3 regions of the Serratia sp. C2(1) genome follow, and region 3 is predicted to be linked to each of the others. Evidence: predicted binding sites of a transcription regulator. Region 3 holds the regulator's gene; each other region holds the start of a gene.
The links. The regulator PhoB, encoded in region 3, activates phosphate uptake and scavenging genes when phosphate is short. The targets are predictions, from matches to a motif close to CTGTCATAAAACTGNCNNAT.
Positions count from the first base shown of each region.

Region 1 (7,128 bases), 500 kb from region 3:
GAACAGTGGCAATCGCTGTCGCAGCAGGATCAGCAGCGGCGCGAGTTTATCGCCAATATTTCGCACGATCTGCGCACCCCGCTCACCTCGCTGCACGGCTACCTGGAAACGCTGTCGGTAAAATCGGCCAGCCTGAGCGAAAACGATCGCCGGCGCTACCTGGAGACCGCGCTGGCGCAAAGCCGCAAGGTGGGCAAACTGGCGCAAGAACTGTTCGAACTGGCGCGGCTGGAGTACGGCGTGGTGAAGCCGCAGAAAGAGCCGTTCTCGCTCAGCGAGCTGGTGCAGGACGTATTCCAGAAGTTCGAGCTGGCGGCCGAGGCGCGGCATCAGCGATTACGCGCCGATATCGCCCCGGGCATACCGCTGGTGTTTGCCGATCTGAGCATGATCGAGCGGGTACTGACCAACCTGCTGGACAACGCCATTCGCCATACGCCGCAGGGCGGTGAAATCGACGTGCGGCTGTGGCAGCAGGAAGACAAAATACTGGTGCAGGTCAACGACAGCGGCCCCGGCATTCCGCAGGCGCTGCGCGCCGACCTGTTTGTGCGGCCGTCTATCCTGAACGGCACGCGGCGCCATGCCGGCGGGCTGGGCCTGATGATCGTACAGCGCATTTTGCTGCTGCACGGCAGCGACATTCAGCTGATCGAGCAAGCGCAAAAAGGTGCCTGCTTCCGCTTCGCCATTCCGCCGCGCTAATCGATGCAGCCGGGATCCAATGCGCCGCATTCAGCGCAGTCTTAATCGGCCTGAGGAAATATCAGGCGAAAGGTGATGCGCGCCGAGGGATCACCGGCGATGCACTCGGCGCGAACCTCGCCGCCGTGCAGCGTCATGATGGCGCGCACGATCGACAACCCCAGGCCGCTGGCGTGAGTGCCGGTGCTGCGGGCGGCGTCGGCGCGGTAAAACCGGTCGAACAGCTTGTCCAGGTGCGCCGGTGATATGGGCCGCCCCTGATTGACCACCTGTATCACTCTCTCCCCCGTCGGCTGACTGAGCGCCTGCAACTGTATCCGGCTGTTTTCGTCGGCATAACGCACCGCGTTGGCGACCAGATTGCTCAACGCACGTTGGAACAGCATCGCATCCGCCAGCAGTAGCCCTTCGCCCCGGCAAACCAAAGTGATACCCCGCTCTTCCGCCAGGCCTTCGAAATAGTCTGCCACCCGCCGAAGCTCCTGTGCCACATCCAGGCGGCTATAGTTCAGCACCGCCTGCGCTTCCCCGGCGCGTGCCAGAAAGAGAATATTTTCCACCATGCGCGAAATGCGCTCCAGCTCGTCCATATTGTTCGACAACAGGGTTTCATACTCTTCCACGCTGCGCGGCTGATACAGCGCCACCTGGCAATGCCCCATCAGCGCCCCCACCGGCGTGCGGATCTCGTGCGCCAGATCGGCGGAAAACTGCGTCAGGCGCTGATAGCCTTCATTCAGCCGATCGAGCATGGCATTAAACGAACGGGTCAGCTGTTGCAGTTCTTTCGGCGCCCCCTGCTCGCTCAGGCGGGTCGACAGCGTGTTCGGCGTGATCACCGCCGCCTGCGCCGCCATGCGCCACAGCGGCTGTAACCCACGGCGCATCACCCAATAGCCCAGCAATGCGATCAGAACAAACGCCACCGCCACGGCGGCCACAATTCGCCAAAGATAACGCGCCAGCATCTTCTGTTCATTGACCATCACGTGAGCCGCAGAGATCTGCAGCAGCTTGCCGTCATCCAGCCTCACCAGCGCCGACGCGACACGCAATGGCACGCCCTGCGCCGTTTCCCCACTGCTGATCGCACTCAGCAGCTGCGGCGCATCGGCCGGCGTCGGCGTAACGGGTGGCAGGCTCAATCTGGCCGGATTGACGTTGATTAAGGGTTTTTGCCCCGGTTGCTGAAAAATCAATACGTCCTGTTCATTGCCCAGCATGTTTTCAAACAGGCCGGTGTTGGCCACCAACCGGTCGAGCGGAAAGCGCTGGCTCAGCAAATGACGGAAATACTCCACCCGGCCGGTGACCTGAAAATCACTGCGGGTGGTCATCTCCTGACGCATCGCGCCATACAGATACCAGCCTGCGCCACTGACCACCAGCGCCGCCACCAATGCAAACAGCATGGCGCTGCGCAACGTCAGCGACAGGGCTTGCCAGCGTTGAACCAATGCGTTCATGAGCGCGGCTCGCAGACATAGCCGATGCCACGCACGGTATGGATCAGCTTGATATCGAACGGTCGGTCAATTTTGGCGCGCAGGCGTTTGATCGCCACATCCACCACGTTGGTGTCGCTGTCAAAATTCATGTCCCAGACCTGCGAGGCGATCAGAGTGCGCGACAGCACCTCGCCTTCGCGCCGCACCAACAGGTGCAACAGCATAAATTCCTTATTGGTCAGCGGGATCACCACATCCTGCCGCACCGCCTTGCGGCGCAACACGTCGAGCTGCAGATCGGCAAGGGTATAGTGATCGGCTTCACGCACCGTGCCGCGTCGCAGCAGCGTACGGATACGCAACACCAATTCCGTGAAGGAAAAGGGTTTAATCAGATAATCCTCGGCCCCCAGCTCCAGGCCATGAATGCGATCCTGCACCCCGTCACGCGCAGTCAGAAACAGGATCGGCACGTCGCTTTTCTTGCGCAGCACTTCCACTATCTGCCAGCCGTCCAGCCCCGGCAGCATCACGTCAAGCACGATGGCGTCGTAACCGTGCTCCAGCGCCCGGAACAGCCCGTCAGTGCCGTTACGCGCCAGATCGACGCTGTACCCCGCCTCTCCCAGCCCTTTCTTCAGGTAATCACCCGTGCTGACGTCGTCTTCAACCACCAATATCCGCATTGTCGTCACCTCATTGCACTTGCGGAAATACTAGCAGTTTCGGCGGACATTCTTGATGACATTAATGTCATCAAACGGACATGGTGCTGTCCCTATTGTTCGACCATGCTTAACCGGCAACCCATACAAAGGAGAACTTTATGATTATCCGTCATCGTTTTGCCGGTTTATTGCTGTCCACCCTGATGCTGTGCAACGGCATTGCCGCCGCTGCCCCGGCGCCGGGAAAAGTCATTGCCCCACTGCGCGGCACTATCGATCAGGTCACCGACAACAGCCTGCAATTGACCGACCGTAAAGGGGAAAAGGTCAGCGTAAAAATCAACGATCAAACCAAGGTGTTCAGCGTTTCGAAAGGCACGCTGGAGGATATCAAGCCGGACAGCTTTATCGGCACCGCCGCCGTTCCGCAAGCGGACGGCACCTTGAAAGCGCTGGAAGTGCACGTGTTCGCCGCCAGCCTGCGCGGCACCGGCGAGGGCCATTCGGCCTGGGAATCCGCCGACGGTAAGGTAGACACCATGACCAACGGCACCGTCGGCAAGCTGGTGAAATCCAACGGCCGCACCCTGACCGTGACCTACGGCAACCAGCAGAAAACCGTCGCCGTACCTGAAGATGTGCCGATCGTCACCCTCGATCCCGGCGATCGCAGCCTGTTGAAACCGGGCGCGCATATCGTGCTGTTCTCCGCCACTGACGATAAAGGCGAACGTGTTGCCACCCGCATCTCCGCCGGCAAAGACGGCACCGTGCCGCCAATGTGATTCGGGAGAAAAAGATGAAAACCAACGCGCCGCGGCCGGTGCATCGCTGGCCGGTCCGGATCACCCATTGGGTTAACCTGTTCGCCATGATTTGCATGTTCATGAGCGGCTGGGAAATCTACAACGCCTCACCGCTGTTCGGCTTCCGTTTTCCGCCGCAGATGACGCTCGGCGGCTGGTTGGGCGGCGCGATTGGCTGGCATCTGGCGGTGATGTGGCTGCTGGCTTTTAACGCGCTGTGTTACCTGGTGTGGAGCCTGTTCAGCGGCCATTTTCGGCGCGATCTGCTGCCGCTCGGCCTCGGCGCGTTGCGACGCGATATCGGGCAGGCGCTAACGCTGCGTTTGAAGCATCAACACGGCCGCTATAACGCCATTCAGAAGTTGATGTACCTCGGCGTGCTGGTAGTGGGGCTGTTGTTGGTGCTCTCCGGACTGGCCATCTGGAAACCTGTGCAGCTACAAGGCCTGGTGGGCCTGTTCGGCGGGTTTGACACCGCGCGCTACGTGCACTTTTTCGCCATGTGCGCCATTGGGTTATTTGTAGTGATTCACCTGCTGATGGTGATTATCGTGCCACGCACGCTATGGGCAATGATTACGGGTGGCAAACATGAATGATAAACAACGGCGCCCTTCGACGCCGGCCCTGGAACCGGAACAGAAGAAACAACTGGTCAATCTGCAACGTCGCCTGATGCTGCGCTCCGGCCTGACGCTGGGCGGCATCGCCATGCTGACCGGCTGCAACCTGCAGGACGGCGATCAGGTGGATAAAGTGCTGTGGGCCATGTCGCGCTGGAACGATCGGGTGCAGGCCTGGCTGTTCAGCGGCCAGCGGCTGGCGCAAACCTATCGGCCGGATCAGATTACTCACCCCTTCCCGTTCAACGCGTTTTACCCCGAGTACAACGTCCCGGAGGTGGATCTCGCCAGCTATCGGCTGGAGGTTTCCGGCAAGGTGGAAAAAACCGCGCCCTGGACGCTGGAACAATTGCAGCGCCTGCCGCAGCAAAGCCAGATAACCCGGCTGATCTGCATTGAGGGCTGGAGCGCCATCGGCCAATGGGGCGGCGTGCCGCTGCGCAGCTTCCTGCAGCATGTCGGGGCGGATCTGAACGCCCGCTACGTCGGTTTCAAGTGCGCGGATCGTTATTACTCCAGCATCGACATGGCCACCGCATTGCACCCTCAAACCCTGCTGGCACTGGATTTCGGCGGCAAGGCGCTGCCGGCAGACTATGGCTATCCGTTGCGGTTACGGATACCCACCAAGCTGGGCTTCAAGAACGCCAAGCATATCGCCGCCATTTTTGTCAGCGATACCAATCCCGGCGGCTACTGGGAAGATCAAGGCTATAACTGGTTTAGCGGAATCTAGTTTTCTGCGCAGTACTGCGCAGAACCCACGCTGCCGGCCGGAAAAGAGCGTTAACCCTCGCCAGGGGGTTTTCTATTTAAACCTCATTTTCTGATATCCACCTGTAAAATCATTTCTGCCCCCCGATGCTGCCCTGTACCATGAGGAAATTGCCGGATTGCGGAGCGGGGACATGCCTAAATTTGCTGCCAATTTATCGATGATGTTTAACGAGCTGCCATTTCTGAAGCGGTTCGAGGCCGCCGCAGGCGCAGGGTTCAAGGCGGTGGAATTCCTGTTCCCCTATGAATATCCAGCCGAATTGCTGGCGGAACGGCTGCGGCGTCATGATCTGCAACAGGTGCTGTTCAATGCCCCACCGGGCAATGTTGAAGCCGGTGAATGGGGCCTGGCGGCGGTCCCTGGCCGCGAACAGGATGCGCGCGCCGATATCGAACGCGCGCTGGCCTACGCCATCACTCTGAATTGCCCCTGTGTGCACGTGATGGCCGGGTTGGTCCCGCCGGGAGCGCAGTGGCAGCGCTATCGCGAGACTTTTATCGGCAATATCCGCTATGCCGCCGATACCTTCGCCAGGCACGGCATTAAGGTTTTGATCGAAGCCCTCAGCCCGCAGGTAAAGCCCCGGTATCTGTTCTCCAGCCAACATCAGGCCGCGCAGTTGGTCGAGGCTATCGATCGCCCGAACGTTTTCATTCAGTTTGATTTTTTCCATGCTCAGCTGGTGGATGGCAATATCAGCGGCCTGATGACCTCGCTGGCCGGGCGCTACGCTCATATTCAGATCGCATCAGTGCCAGATCGCCATGAACCTGACGATGGCGAGCTTAATTATCCGTGGCTGTTCGCACAGTTGGACAACATCGGCTATCAGGGCTGGATCGGCTGCGAATACAAACCCCGTGGCGAAACCGGCGTCGGTCTTGGCTGGATAAAGCCTTACCTCTAATGGCTGGCGACGTCACTTCTCTGGCATACTCGCTACACCGCTTTTGGCTCTGTACAGGAAAAAACAATGCCGCTTATCACCACCGCCCCGACGCTGCTGACCGAACGTTTACGCCTGGATGCGCATAGGCTTGACGACGTTGAATCGCTGGCCGCCATGTGGGCCGATCCCGAAGTGGTGCGCTATATCGGCGGCACGCCGAGGGATCGTGAAGACTCCTGGGGCCGCCTGATGCGTTACGTCGGCCACTGGGCGCTTTTAGGTTATGGTTACTGGGCGGTACGCGATAAAATCAGCGGCGCTTATCTTGGCGGCATCGGTTTCTCCGACTTCCAGCGCACTATTATCCCGGCGCTCGACGCTCCGGAGATGGGCTGGACGCTGGTAACGGCGGCACAAGGCAAAGGTTACGCCACCGAAGCGTTGCGGGCGGCATTGGCCTGGGGGAAAGAGCACTTACCCGGCGATCAGGCGGTATGCATTATCTCGCCGGAGAACCAGCCTTCGCTGGCGTTGGCGAGAAAAGTCGGTTTTAGCGAAAGCCACCGCAGTGAATACCATCAGAACCCGATTGTGGTGATGCGCTGCCCCTTATGAACGCGGGTTTTAAGGCGCCTTCGCCGTCGTCAGCGCAACCTGAATAAAATTATCCCGTAACGCGTCGGGTTGCTGCGGATTCCAGGCAATGCCCACCTGCCATTCGGTCAAAGCACCGCTTAGCGCTAAAATGTCGATGCCCGTCGGCACAATATGGGTGACGCTTTGCGGCAACAGCGCCACGCCAATACCGGCGGCGACCAGCGCCAGCAACGTCTGGATGTCGCCGGCCTGCTGCACTACATTCGGCGTCAGTTGATGCGCGGCAATAAAACGCAGCGACTGATCGCTCAGGCCGCGCCCGCGCTTGGGCGTCAGTTGCAACAGCGGCAACGCGTTAAATCGCTCCATCAGGGTTTCCGTCCGCAGCGCCAGCGCCGATGGTGCCGCCAATACCAGCCGATCGCTCAGCAATGCCGTGGCCCGCAGGGGCGCACTGACCGGTAACCGCACGAACCCCACCTGCAATTCTCCCTGCAATAACAGCTGATATTGCCGCTCCGAGGGCAGATCCTCCAGCCCCACGGCAACCGCCGGAAAACGTTGACGGAAGGCGGCGACCAACTGCGGCGCCAAATGAAAGCTGGACAGGCCGA
Region 1 is NZ_JAZFBA010000001.1:2,592,832-2,599,959, forward strand. Features, by position in the region: gene V2S86_RS12080 (HAMP domain-containing sensor histidine kinase) at 1-705, shown strand, start outside; gene V2S86_RS12085 (heavy metal sensor histidine kinase) at 747-2,171, opposite strand; gene V2S86_RS12090 (heavy metal response regulator transcription factor) at 2,168-2,839, opposite strand; gene V2S86_RS12095 (hypothetical protein) at 2,980-3,606, shown strand; gene V2S86_RS12100 (cytochrome b/b6 domain-containing protein) at 3,621-4,226, shown strand; gene V2S86_RS12105 (molybdopterin-dependent oxidoreductase) at 4,219-4,986, shown strand; gene otnI (2-oxo-tetronate isomerase) at 5,159-5,935, shown strand; gene V2S86_RS12115 (GNAT family N-acetyltransferase) at 6,002-6,532, shown strand; gene V2S86_RS12120 (LysR family transcriptional regulator) at 6,542-7,128, opposite strand, start outside.
Region 1: the regulator PhoB is predicted to act here: its motif matches at 2,904-2,923, upstream of V2S86_RS12090 (heavy metal response regulator transcription factor).

Region 2 (7,128 bases), on a different contig from region 3:
GCAGAACGAAAAACGCCCGCAAGAGGCGGGCGTTGGCGAGCTAAGTTTGCGAGCGCTTACTTAATCTTCGACGCTGTCTTCTTCATCGCGCAGCGGCACAATCAGCATGTCGATATGCACGGTGTTGATCAGCTGGCGCGCAGAGGACATCAGCTTACTCCAGAAATCCTGGTGGTGGCCACACAGCACCAGGTCCATGTCGTATTTCTTGATGGCATCGACCAGCACCTGCGCCAGATCGCCGCTGCCGCTCAGGGTTTCGGTAATCGGGTAACCGGCATTTTGCGAAAGCTCGGTCAGCGCATGGTGGGTTTCCTCAGAAATACGCTTTTGCATATCGCCGAGATTAACGTCGATCAGGCCGGTATACAGGTCGGAATAGTTAACATCTACGTGGATCAGGGAAACTTTGGCGTTGTACGGCCGCGCCATAGATACGGCTTTCTCCACCAGAATTTTGCTCTCCGGGGACAGGTCTACCGCAATCAGAATGTGTTTGTAAGCCATGAGAATACTCCTTCCATATAATGCCGATTAAAAGGTTAGCAGGCATTTCAGCGTACCAGCCTGGCGCTTTAGGTTTACCTGCATTTTATCATTCAGATAACACAATGATATGTTGGGGCGATCACAGTGTGTTGCATCAAAAAATCTCTTCATCTCTATCCCGTCAGTTTTACACCCGCCGGGTTGAAAATCCTATCGTTACTGGGGTTATTGGCCGTTTGACCGCTTGAAACATAAGCATTCTTAAACAGAGTATAGCCCCAAATGCCCATCGGGCCGTGGAAAAGACCTGGAGCGGTGGGCAGGGCGGTTATCGCTTATAACCAATCGATGGATGACAAATAGGCAGGTTGCGGTAAATTTTATCTACTGCTCAGGCCAGTTTACGTTTCATTCACCTACAATAATGAGTATGGGCCTTACCTTTTTCCTCTGAGTCAGATCGCGCTGCAGGTACCTTGCCTGGCCGGCTTGTTTCAGAGGCTGTGAGGTATGCGCGGCCCGAGCGGTAAAAAGGGGATCGGAGCGGTAGGCTCCCGCAGTAATGGGCATCGAGGTAGGGCAGTTGGACCCGGCGGAGCGCCGTGGATAACAACGCCTTGAGGGGGCAATCATGATCAGTACCGTCGCGCTGTTTTGGGCTTTGTGTGTGGTGTGTGTGGTAAACATGGTGCGGTATTACTCTTCTCTGCGTGCGCTGCTGGTGGTGTTGCGCGGCTGCGATCCGCTGCTGTACCAATACGTCGACGGCGGCGGTTTCTTTACTGCCCACGGTCAGCCGAGCAAGCAGCTGCGGCTGGTGCGCTATATCTTCTCGCAGCGCTACGTCGAGCATCACGATCCGGAGTTTATCCGCCGTTGTGAGCGGGTGCGCGGGCAGTTTATGCTGACTTCCGCCCTGTGCGGATTGGTGGTAGTCAGCCTGCTGGCGCTGATGATCTGGTATTAAAACCGGGCGGTTTCCCTTGCTACGGACAAAAAAAAGGCGGCCACATCGGGCCGCCTTTCTCATGGAACAAGCTGCTTAGATAACCTGAAGCGCCAGCCAGTACAGTGAACCGGAAAGCAGAATCGAAATCGGCAGGGTCAGTAACCAGGCCAACAGGATATTCTTCACGGTTTTACTTTGTACGCCGCCGCCGTCCACGATCATCGTCCCGGCAACCGCCGAAGAGAGCACGTGGGTGGTGGAAACCGGCATACCGGTGTAGCTGGCCACACCGATCGACAAGGCCGCGGTCATCTGAGCCGACACGCCCTGAGCGTAGGTCATGCCCTTCTTACCGATTTTCTCGCCGATGGTGGTGGCAACGCGCTTCCAGCCAACCATGGTGCCGAGTGACAGCGCCAGAGCAACCGCAACGATAATCCACAGCGGTGCATACTCAACGGTTTGCAGCAGATCCTGACGCAGGTTCTTCAGGAAACGCTGGTCCGCGGCGGAGGTTTCCGGCAGTTTGGCGACCTTGTCTGCGGTATCCGTTACGCACATCAGCAGGCGGCGCAGATGGCTGCGCTGTTCTACCGTCAGTTGATCGTAACTTTGCAGATTGTTCAGCAGGCCCTGCGTCAGCTCAATCGCCGGCATGGCGCGGGAACTGTCGCAGTGGAACTCGGTCGGCTTATTCGGCGAAACCTCGTCTTCCGGGCTTGGTACCAGCGGCGTCAGGGACACCACGTGTGACAAGGCATCGCCGTGCTGCTGGTAATATTGCTGCAGGTGGGTCACGGCATCACGCGTACGGGTGATGTCATAGCCGGTTGCATTCATATTGACCACGAAGCCGGCCGGCGCAACGCCGATCAGCACCAGCATGATAAGGCCGATGCCTTTCTGGCCGTCGTTGGCGCCGTGCGAGAAGCTGACGCCGATAGCCGACAGGATCAGTGCGATACGGGTCCAGAACGGCGGCTTGCGTTTGCCGTCGACCTTTTCACGTTCCGCGGGGGTCATGTGGATACGCTGGCGTTTCTTGTTGCCGCTCCAATAGCGGCGCAAGGCAAACACCATCAGCCCGGCGACCATCATGCCGACCAGCGGCGAGATGAGCAATGACAGGAAAATACCGATCATTTTCGGGACGTTAAGCGCATCCACCACCGAGGTGTGGGTCATCAGTGCGTTGGTTAAACCAACACCGATAATTGCGCCAATCAGCGTGTGGGAGCTGGAGGCCGGCAGACCGAAATACCAGGTGCCGAGGTTCCAGATAATCGCCGCCAGCAGCATGGAGAAGACCATGGCTAATCCGTGCGCTGAACTGACGTTCAACAACAGATCGGTAGGCAGCAGATGAACAATGGCGTAAGCAACACTCAAACCACCGAGCATAACGCCAAGAAAGTTGAACAAGCCCGCCATCACGACCGCAAGTTGCGAGCGCATGGCACGGGTATAGATTACTGTAGCGACCGCATTGGCCGTATCATGAAAGCCGTTGATGGCCTCATAAAACAACACGAACAACAATGCGAGAATTAACATCAGGCCGGTATGGAAATCCAGGCCAGCGAACAAATGCAGCATAAGCGTTACGCCAGTTTGTGGACATGAACGCCGCGCATTATCAGTGACAACCGGGGCCGGGGAAAAGGAAAATATGACGTTTTTTTGATTTGAACATGACGAAACGATGGCACTGATATGACAAAGGTATGAAATATCAGAACCTTATGCTGATAAGTGCGCTGTAATATTTTCTTACTATGGCGCTGGCGGCGGCATGGCTTTACAATCTGCCGCCGTAAAGTTGTCGGTTACCGGTAGCGATTCGGCGTAATATGGCGGCCTTTTGTCGCGATTGTGGTTTTTATTCAGAGAGGCGCAGGTGGAACAGTTTGATGTCGTGGTAATAGGTGCGGGCGCAGCGGGCATGTTTTGCGCCGCTCAGGCAGGGCAACTCGGTTGCCGGGTGCTCCTGCTCGATAACGGCAAAAAACCGGGTCGCAAAATCCTGATGTCCGGCGGTGGACGCTGTAACTTTACTAATATGTATACCGAACCGGCCGCTTACCTGTCGAACAACCCGCATTTCTGTAAATCGGCGCTGGCGCGTTATACCCAGTGGGATTTTATCGATCTGATTAACCGCTACGGCATCGCCTATCACGAGAAAACGCTGGGGCAGCTGTTTTGCGATGACTCTGCGCAGCAGGTGGTCGAGCTGCTGGTTAAAGAGTGCGAGTTGGGCCAGGTGACGACGCGGCTGCGCAGTGAAGTGCTGAGCGTGGAAAAAACCGAAGCCGGTTTCGAACTGGCGCTGAATGGCGATAAAGTGAGCGCTCGCTCACTTGTGGTGGCCAGCGGTGGGCTTTCCATGCCGGGACTGGGCGCGTCGCCGTTCGGCTACAAGCTGGCGGAGCAGTTTGGCCTGAAGGTGCTGCCGACCCGCGCCGCGCTGGTGCCGTTTACCCTGCACAAACCGCTGCTGGAACACCTGCAAACGCTGTCCGGCGTCTCCGTACCGGCGGTGATCACCGCCGAAAACGGCGTCAGCTTCCGCGAAAGCCTGCTTTTCACTCACCGTGGCCTTTCCGGCCCGGCGGTATTGCAGCTTTCCAGCTACTGGCAGCCTGGTGAGTTTGTGAGCGTTAACTTACTTCCTGCACTCGATCTGGCGGGCTTCCTTAATGAGCAACGCCAGGCACACCCCAACCAAAGCCTGAAAAATACCCTGGCGCTGCACCTGCCGAAGCGCCTGGTGGAGTGCCTGCAAACGCTGGGGCAATTGCCGGAAGCCACGCTGAAGCAGCTGAACCCCACGCAACAGGCCGCGCTGGTCGAAACCTTGCAGGATTGGCGCGTGCAGCCGAACGGTACCGAAGGTTATCGCACGGCGGAAGTGACGCTCGGCGGCGTGGACACCAAAGAGCTCTCTTCCAAAACGATGGAAGCCGGCAAGGTGCCCGGCCTGTACTTTATCGGCGAAGTGGTGGATGTGACAGGGTGGTTGGGCGGTTACAACTTCCAGTGGGCCTGGAGCTCGGCCTGGGCTTGCGCTCAGGCGCTGGCGGCGCGGGGATAATAAGGATGATTGTTGCTCCGTAGCCGGGTGACAATCGATCCGCTTGTTCGGGATAGCATTCCCGGGCGCGGCGTTTTGCGGCAGGCGCATGCGGTCGGTGCGATGCCGTGAGGCCCGGGGGATCGGGAGGTTTTAGTCAGCGAATGATTTTAGGGCATCAATGTTCGACCCAGAGCGACTATTTCACACCACTGTTTTTTATAATTCCACCTCGGATTATCCATTCCCAGGGAGTACATCATCTTTACGCCTTTTTGATGGCATAATTCTTTTGCCAACTTGATGTTCATATACATAAGAACACTTCCTACGCTGAGGTTCGCATAGGTTTGGTCAACGCCGCCATTATGGCAATCAAAGAAAACCCACTCCCTGCATTCTGCTTTAAATACCAGGTCGTAAGCACAAGGCTTGCCATTTATTAACAATACATAACCAAATAACAGGTGGCGTAATTTACTAAAGACCTCCAACAGGACCTCCTCAGAATAACACGCTAATGTTTCCCCCCATCTTTTTTTGAAAAGCGAGATGTAAATATCGGCTAGTGCCCTATCGGAAAAATGGTCAATTGATAAACACTCCCCGCCGCTACTTATGAATTTATCGAATTCCCCAAGCCTTTTCTTATGCGTTTTTTTGGAAAAATCATCTTTGACCCGGCAGGTCTTTCTTTTTAACCTTTCCCAATGAATGCAGTTGTAAAAATCCCCTTTATGATAAGAAGATAACTGTTTGGTTTTAAAAGGCATAACAATCTTACCGCTGCCTTTTTTAATCGGAATGATGATGTCATCAAAAAAAAACGGATATCCACTCACCTTAAGTGAAAGGTTACCCTTTAGAGAAAAGGCTGCAGATATAACCGAACCTTTCTTTTTGTAACTATAGAAATCAGGAAAAACAAGCCGCTGACTTAAGAATTCAATCACGTCAGGGTGAGTACATACACTTCCCCCAAAGAGAAAATAGGCCTCCCTGTAGGCTTCAGGGGTTGTCGGCTCCCAACCAAAAACAGTTTTCTTCATATAATTTTTTACATTTATTGCCGAAAACAACAATGTAATGTCACGCAACCAAACGACAGCCAAACGAAAAGTGCATGATGTATGGATAGCAGGGATAATTCCCGAGCAGCAAATCCCCGACCATTTATCACTCTACCGTGACGCAAAGCGGCCAGCGGTGATCTGCCGCATTTAGGAACCGCCGGGTACAGCGATACGCGGCAGCGGTGGATCCCCCCGGTAGCCCCGGTATCGATCGCCTCTGGCTGGGAAATATCGTGGCGCGGTTGCTGCAAAATCCTACGCGGCGCTGATAGTGGAAATGCCGGAGGCGAGGTTCCGCTCCCGCTGATGGCGCGTTATGCCTTGTGCGTCGACAGCTGGATGCTGGTTTCGGTGTTGGAAATACCGGCGATACGCCGGATACGCCCCAGAATTTTATCGAAACTCTCCAGGCTGTCGGTGCGGATCTCCAGCAGAATGTCCCACTTACCGTTGGTGGTGTGCAGGGTGAACACCGCCGGTTCGCCGCGCAGCTGTTGCAACACGCTTTGCGCCTTGGTGCCTTCCACCGCCACGCACATCCAGGCGCGAATGCGGTTATGTTCCACGCCCGGTTTCACGCGAATGGTGTAGCCGGTAATGATCCCCTGCGCTTCCAACGCCTCAATTCTTTTTTGCACCGTCGCGCGCGACACCCGGACCTTATTGGCTATCTCGGTCACCGAGCTGCGGGCGTTTTCGCGCAGCAGCGCGAGGATGTGGCGATCGGTATCATTCATGGTGGCAAAGTGTCGGCTGGTGGTGGCGATGTGTAAAAATATAGAGCAATGTAGTCATTTTTCACACTGCCTCGCGCCAAATTGATTTTCCATAATAGGGTCGCGTTATTCCCCCGATCCCTGTGAGAAATATCATGCAAACCACCCAATCCGTTTTGATGATTCGGCCTTCCGGCTTTGCCGCGAATAAACAGACCCAGCACAGCAATTTTTTTCAGAAGGCCATGCAACGCCATGAACATCACGCAGCCGGGGCAGTAACCGCCTTTAACGGCTACGTTGACGCCCTGCAACAGGCCGGTGTCGACGTGAGGGTGATGGATGATATCGACGGGCAGGAAACGCCGGACGCATTATTCCCGAATAACTGGATTGCGCTGCTGGGCGACGGCAGCCTGTTCACTTTCCCGATGGAAGCGGAAAACCGACGACGGGAACGCCGCCAGGATATTATCGCGCAGCTCGCCAAGGATTTCGTGATTGAACGGCGTATCGATCTTTCGGCCCACGAACGGGTCGGGCGCTTCCTGGAAGGCACAGGTTCGCTGATCCTGGATCACCCTAACAAGTTGGCTTATGCCTGCCTCTCGTCACGCAGTTCTCCAGAGGTGGGGCGCGAATTTGAGCGCCATTCCGGCTATAAAATTATCTGGTTCGACGCCGTAGATCGCCATAATCAGCCGATTTATCACACCAACGTGATGATGAGCGTCGGCGCGCGCTACGCCATTCTCTGCCTGGAAAGCCTGCGGAGTCCGGAACAAAAAAGCGCGCTGATCGCCAGGCTGCAAGGCAGCGGCAAAACCC
Region 2 is NZ_JAZFBA010000006.1:152,464-159,591, reverse strand. Features, by position in the region: gene uspA (universal stress protein UspA) at 61-507, opposite strand; gene uspB (universal stress protein UspB) at 1,121-1,456, shown strand; gene pitA (inorganic phosphate transporter PitA) at 1,532-3,034, opposite strand; gene V2S86_RS23345 (NAD(P)/FAD-dependent oxidoreductase) at 3,336-4,532, shown strand; gene V2S86_RS23340 (transcriptional regulator) at 4,682-5,560, opposite strand; gene V2S86_RS23335 (Lrp/AsnC family transcriptional regulator) at 5,899-6,321, opposite strand; gene ctlX (citrulline utilization hydrolase CtlX) at 6,456-7,128, shown strand, end outside.
Region 2: the regulator PhoB is predicted to act here: its motif matches at 3,040-3,059, upstream of pitA (inorganic phosphate transporter PitA).

Region 3 (7,128 bases):
GCTATCAATAAATATACACTACATGATTTGTATCATTTTTGAGCGACGCATTCACAAACCGTGAAACATCCGGCTTAAGACCGCGCGAAAACGCCAATAAAAGGTCGGTTTCCGCGTGGTCTGAACGGCTTATTGGGACTTACCAAACCTCTCGGGCAATATTCACCACGCTTTGCAGTTTATTCCACTGCTGCTGCTCGCTCAGGCTATTGCCCTCTTCGGTCGAGGCAAACCCGCACTGGGTGCTGAGGCACAGCTGACGGCGATCGACGAACTGCGCAGCCTCCTCGAGGCGCTGTTTCACCTGTTCCTGATCCTCCAGCTCACCGTTTTTGGTAGTGATCAGGCCCAGCACTACCTGCTGTTTACCGGGTTTGATAAAGCGCAGCGGCTCGAAACCACCGGAGCGCTCGTTATCGTATTCCAGGAAGAAAGCGTCGATATTCACCTGGCCGAACAGGATTTCCGCCACGGGCTCGTAACCGCCTTCGGAGATCCAGGTTGAGCGGAAATTACCGCGACACACGTGCAAGCCGATAGTCAGATCGTCCGGCTTGCCGGCGATCGCCGCGTTCAGCACGTCGGCATAGATCTTCGCCAGACGATCCGGATCTTCACCGCGCTCGCGGATCTGCCGCCGTTGATCGTCCGAGCACAGATAAGCCCAGACAGTGTCATCCAGTTGCAGATAGCGGCAGCCGGCATCATAAAACGCCTTGATCGCATCACGGTAAGTCTGCGCCAAATCGTCAAAATAGGCGTTCAGATCCGGGTAAACCTGGCTGTCGATCGCCTTGCGCCCGCCGCGGAAGTGCAACACGCTCGGGCTGGGAATGGTCATTTTCGGCACCGCATCGCCGGCCGTGGCCTTCAGGAAACGAAAATCCGCCAGCATCGGGTGCTGGGGGTTAAAACCCACTTTGCCGACCACTTTGATGCTGCGCGCCCGGGTTTGCACGCCGTTGAACTGGATCCCCTGCTCCGCATCATAGCCTTCCACGCCGTCCAGCCCTTCCAGGAAGTCGAAGTGCCACCACGCGCGACGGAATTCGCCGTCCGTCACCACCGCCAAACCAAGGTCTTTCTGTTTTGCCACCGCCAGACGAATCTGCTCGTCTTCAACCGCCCGCAATCGGGCGGCGTCGATTTCGCCTTGCTGGAATTGCTGGCGAGCGGTTTTCAGTGCCGCAGGTCGCAACAGGCTGCCGACAACGTCAGCGTGAAAGGCGTGGTGGCAATCGCACATATTTTTAACTCCCGGTGACAGGCAAAGGATCGGGCCTCTTTGCTTCAATGATTGACAGTGTGAACTATTACGCCAGGTTATTATGGACATCCGGACGTCTAAATCCCTATTGAGAAGCATCCTGTCACGCCGATTGCCGGGCGGCAACGGAAGAATTTTCATTGGTATTGAGAGAAATTCATGTTGGGCGCCACTCGGCGCCCGTTGGCAGATTATTTCAGGCCCAACGCCAGGCGGGTTTTATGCAATGTGTCGGGTGGCAGCGGCAGGTAACCGTCATGATTGACCAGCTTTTGCCCGGTATCGGACAGCACGCGATCGAGAAATGCCGCAGTCAGCGGCTCCAGCGGTTGGTTGGGGGCCTTGTTGATGTAAATGTACAGATAGCGCGACAATGGATAGCTGCCGTTGCGCACGTTGGCGTCATTGGGGGTGATGTAGTTTTCGCCCGACTCCGCCAGTGCCAACAGCCGTACGCCGCTGGCGCGAAAGCCGATGCTGGCATAGCCAATGCTGTTCAGCGAACCGGCCACTGCCTGCACCACCGAAGCCGAACCGGGCAGCTCGTTGACCCGCGGCATAAAATCGCCGCCGCACAGCGCGCGCAGTTTGAAGTAGCCGTAGGTGCCGGAGGCGGAGTTTCGCCCGAAACGCTGCAGGTCGCGCTGTTGCCAACTGCCGGTCAACCCCAGTTCCCCCCAACGCATCAGCGGCCGGCTTTCGCCACAGCGCCGGGTGGAGGAGAAAATGCGATCGAGCTGCTGCAGGTTCAGGCCACGCAACGGGTTGTCCTGATGCACCAGCACCACCAGCGCATCTACCGCGACCGGCACGGCCAGCGGCGCATAGCCATAACGGTGTTCGAACGCCGACACTTCCGCCGCCTTCATCGGCCTGCTCATTGGCCCAAGCTGCGCCGCGCCCGCCGCCAACGCGGTCGGTGCGGTTGAAGAGCCGGCGGCCTGGATCTGCAGATTGACGTTAGGATAGTGCTGACTGAAGTCCTGCGCCCACAGCGCCATCAGGTTCGCCAGCGTATCGGAGCCGACGCTCGACAGGTTGCCGGACAACATACCGTCCGGCTGCGCCAGCGCGCCGCGGCTCGCCAGCAGCGCCAGGCACAGCAACAGCCATCGGGTCATTCGGATCATGCCAGCCTCTCGCGCGTTAATTTTTCACCGCATTCTCTGATAAAGCTGCGGGAACAATCAACCGGTTAGGCAAGGTAAAAATGAAACGGGTGCCGATCCCCTGTTCGCTGAGGATCTCCAGCCGCGCATCGTGGTGGCTGAGCGCATGCTTGACGATCGCCAGCCCAAGCCCGCTGCCGCCGGTCTGGCGTGAACGGGCTTTATCGACGCGGTAGAAACGCTCGGTCAGACGCGGAATATGTTCGGCGGCGATGCCCGGCCCATTGTCGCTGACCTGGAACTGCGCGCCGTTTGGCGTCTGTTGCCAGCTCACCTCAATATTGGTGCCCTTCGGCGTGTGATTGACGGCGTTATACACCAGATTCGACACCGCGCTGCGCAGTTGGTCATCGTTGCCGAATACCTTGAGCTGCTCGTTCACCCGGAAGGTAATCTCATGGTTGCCGCCGCTCAGCGACTGCGCCTCACGCTGCAACACCCGCAACATCAGCGGAATATCGACCCGCTCGTTCATATCGACGTTAGGTGCCGCCTCAATGCGCGACAGCGTCAGCAGCTGTTTGACCAGCCCGTCCATGCGCCGGGTCTGCTCCTGCATGGTGCCCAACGCCTTACCGCGCAGCGAGCCGTCCAGTTCCTCGTCGCTCATCATCTCCAGGTAGCCCTGCAATACCGTCAGCGGGGTACGCAACTCATGGCTGACGTTGGCGAAGAAGTTGCGGCGCGCGCCTTCCAGCTGGCGCATTTGGGTGACATCGCGCGCCACCATCAACAGTTGCCCTTCCGAATAGGGCATCACGCGGAACTCGACATAGTGCTCGTTATTGAGTTGCAGCGTCAGCGGCCGGGTGAACTCCTGCTGTTGCAGATAGTGGCTGAACTCCGGGTAACGCAGCAGGTTAAGGATATGTTGACCGTTGTCTTCCGGCCAGCGGAACCCCAGCAGATGCTGCGCCAACCCGTTGCACCAGAAGATATTGCCTTCGACGGTGGTCATCACCACCGCATCGGGCAGCGATTCTGCCCCGCTGCGAAAGCGTTTGATCAACAACGCCAGTTCACGGCGGCGGCGACGGTTGCGCTGTTGCATCTGGTACAGGCCGTAAAACAGCGGTTCCCAGCTCCAGCGCCCGGGTGGCGGCGTCATGCTGCGGTCGACCCACAGCCAGTGGGAAAGTTTGAGTTGGTTGTAGAAATTCCATACCAGCGCCGCCAGCACGGCGGCCAGCAGCAGCCAGGGCAGATAGCCGAAAATCAGCCCCAGCAACAAGGCAGGTAAACAGAAAAGAGCCAGCTCCAGGGCCAGCCTCTTCCACGACAGGCGTTCTAGCACAGCATATTCTCCAGCGCGACGCGATCAGTAACGCGTTGAGAATCGGTAGCCGGTGCCCCGAACGGTTTGAACCATTTTGTCATGACCGGTGGTCTCTAACGCCTTACGGAGCCGACGGATATGCACGTCAACGGTGCGGTCTTCCACATAAACGTTAGTGCCCCAGACGTGATTAAGCAACTGTTCACGGCTATAAACACGCTCCGGATGGGTCATAAAGAAATGCAGCAGTTTGAACTCGGTCGGCCCCATGTCCAGCGCCTGCTCATTAGCCATTACGCGATGCGAGGAAGGGTCCAGGCTCAGCCCCTGCATTTCAATCACTTCTTCCACCGCCATCGGTGAAATGCGGCGCATTACCGCCTTGATGCGCGCCACCAGCTCCTTCGGTGAGAACGGCTTGGTAATGTAATCGTCCGCTCCCACTTCCAGACCGCGCACCCGGTCTTCTTCTTCACCGCGTGCGGTCAGCATCATCACCGGAATATCGCGGGTCAGCGCTTCGCGCTTCATGTGTTTGATAAACTGGATACCGGAACCGCCGGGTAACATCCAGTCGAGCAACACCAAATCAGGGAACGGCTCAGACAGGCGCGTCACGGCGCTGTCATAATCTTCGGCTTCCAACGGTTGGTAACCATTCTGTTCCAACACAAAGCACACCATCTCACGGATCGGCGCTTCGTCTTCCACCACCAGTATGCGTCTTGCCATCGTCAATCCTGCCAATGTGTTAGCGATCTATTAGGCTGTGTCCCGCCATTGCTCGTGAGCCCCGCTGGCGGTCATTTAAGCGTGAAGCAAGGCGCGAACCGAGAGGTTTGGTGGCGCCAAATAAGCGGTGAGCAACGCAGCAGCACGCTTAAATGGCCCCAACCCGGAGGGGCGCGCCCCAAAAACCCGCTGCCTGCGTTGTCGGGTTCGAACATAGTCCCGCCATGTCCTTCACCCTCCGCCTTGACAGCGTGCTTTTGGGTCTGCGCCGGCGCCACGATCAATGGCGGGGCACAGCCTCATTGCGGGCGCCATTATGCGTCAGTTTTGTGACACTTTTATGAAAAAACCAGCCTGTTATAGCCAGTAAGCATAGCGATTATTTCCAGCTTCAAAGAAAAATCATTCAGTTGTCATAATGATTGCGTCACGACAGGAGAGTCTGCCCCCTTTATAATCACCGCCATGAGTTTATCGCCCCGGGAGTGTCATGCGCCTGATCCACACCTCTGACTGGCATCTTGGCCAGTACTTTTTCACCAAAAGCCGCGCCGCCGAGCACCAGGCTTTTTTACGCTGGCTGATCGAGCAAATAGAACAGCAACGGGTGGATGCGCTGATCGTCGCCGGGGATCTGTTCGATACCGGCTCGCCGCCAAGCTACGCCCGCGAGCTGTATAACCGTTTTGTGGTCGAGTTGCAGCGCACCGGCTGCCAGTTGGTGGTGCTGGGCGGTAACCATGACTCCGTGGCAACCCTGAATGAATCGCGTGAATTGCTTTCTTGCCTGAATACCACGGTGATCGCCAACGCCCAAAGCGACATCGGGCAGCAAATCCTGGTGCTTAACCAGCGCGATGGCCGGCCGGGTGCGGTGTTGTGCGCCATCCCGTTCCTGCGCCCACGCGATCTGATCACCAGCCGCGCCGGCGAATCGGGCGGGCAAAAACAGCAGGCGTTGCAAGAGGCGATCGCGGAACACTATCAACAGCTTTACCAGGCCGCCTGCGCACGCCGCGATGAACTGGGGCTAACCTTGCCGATTGTCGCCACCGGCCACCTGACCACCGTGGGGGTTACCACCTCCGATTCGGTGCGCGACATTTACATCGGCACGCTGGATGCCTTTCCGGCGCAGGCGTTTCCGCCGGCCGATTACATTGCGTTGGGGCATATTCACCGGGCGCAAAACGTCGCCAAATCCGAACATATCCGCTACAGCGGTTCGCCTATCCCGCTCAGTTTCGATGAGCTGGGCAAACCCAAGAGCGTGTTTATGGTGGATTTCGCCGAAGGCGCCCTGCAACAGGTCACCGCACTGGAAATCCCCAGCTTCCAGCCGATGCAACTGATCAAGGGCGATTTGACGCAGATCGAACAACAATTGCAACAGTTCGCCGATTATCAGGGGGAGCTGCCGGTATGGCTGGATATCGAAGTGGCCACGCAGGATTACCTCAGCGACATTCAGCGCCGTATCCAGCAGTTGGCGGATCAACTGCCGGTGGAGGTGGTATTGCTGCGCCGCAGTAAAGAGCAGCGCCGCAAGGCCCTTGAACGGCAGGACAAGGAAACGCTCAACGAACTGAGCGTCGATGAGGTCTTCGAGCGGCGGCTGGCGCAGGAGACGGAAATCACAGAGCCCCGTCAACAGCGAATGCGCCAAATGTTCCATCAGGTGGTCGAGGCCGTAAGGCATAACGACGAGGAGCCGACCCAATGAAAATCCTGAGCCTGCGGCTGAAGAACCTCAATTCATTGCAGGGCGAGTGGAAGATCGATTTCACCGCAGAGCCTTTTGCCAGCAATGGACTGTTCGCCATCACCGGGCCAACCGGCGCGGGCAAAACCACCCTGTTGGATGCCATTTGTCTGGCGCTCTACCACCAAACGCCGCGCCTTAACGTGACGCCGAGCCAGAATGAACTGATGACGCGCCACACCGCCGAATCGTTGGCGGAGGTCGAATTCGAGGTCAAGGGCGTCGGTTACCGCGCCTTCTGGAGCCAACGCCGCGCCAAAAACGCGCCGGACGGCAACCTGCAAGCGCCAAAGGTGGAACTGGCACTGCGTGAAGACGGTAAAATCCTGGCGGATAAAGTCCGCGACAAGCTGGATCTCACCGCCGCGATCACCGGGCTGGATTTCGGCCGCTTCACCAAATCGATGATGCTGTCCCAGGGGCAATTCGCCGCCTTCCTCAATGCCGATGCCAATGACCGGGCCGAACTGCTGGAAGAGCTGACCGGCACCGAGATCTACGGCCAGCTTTCCGAACGGGTTTTCGAACAGCACAAACAGGCCAAAGCCGATCTGGACGCCTTGCATCAACGCGCCAGCGGCATTGAGCTGCTGAATGACGAACAGCGTCAGCAGTTGGAGAGCCAGTTAGCTGAGCTGAGCGTGCAGGAAACCGCCCTCAGCGGGCAGGCCCGGCAACAGCAACAGGCGTTGAACTGGCTGCAACAGTGGCAGCAAACCCAGCACCAGCAGCAGGAATACCAACGCCAGTTGATCGCCGTGCAACAAGAGCAGGCGGCGGCCGAACCCCAGTTGCAACAGTTGGCGCGCAGCGAACCGGCGGAGAAACTGCGGCCGCTGCATAACGACCGTCACCGCTGCCGCAGTGAGCAGCAGGCGCTGCAACAGCAGATCGCCCAACTGGCGCAGCAGCAGGAACATCA
Region 3 is NZ_JAZFBA010000001.1:3,094,360-3,101,487, forward strand. Features, by position in the region: gene V2S86_RS14580 (cobalamin-independent methionine synthase II family protein) at 140-1,246, opposite strand; gene V2S86_RS14585 (PstS family phosphate ABC transporter substrate-binding protein) at 1,459-2,397, opposite strand; gene phoR (phosphate regulon sensor histidine kinase PhoR) at 2,414-3,730, opposite strand; gene phoB (phosphate response regulator transcription factor PhoB) at 3,755-4,444, opposite strand; gene sbcD (exonuclease subunit SbcD) at 4,935-6,167, shown strand; gene sbcC (exonuclease subunit SbcC) at 6,164-7,128, shown strand, end outside.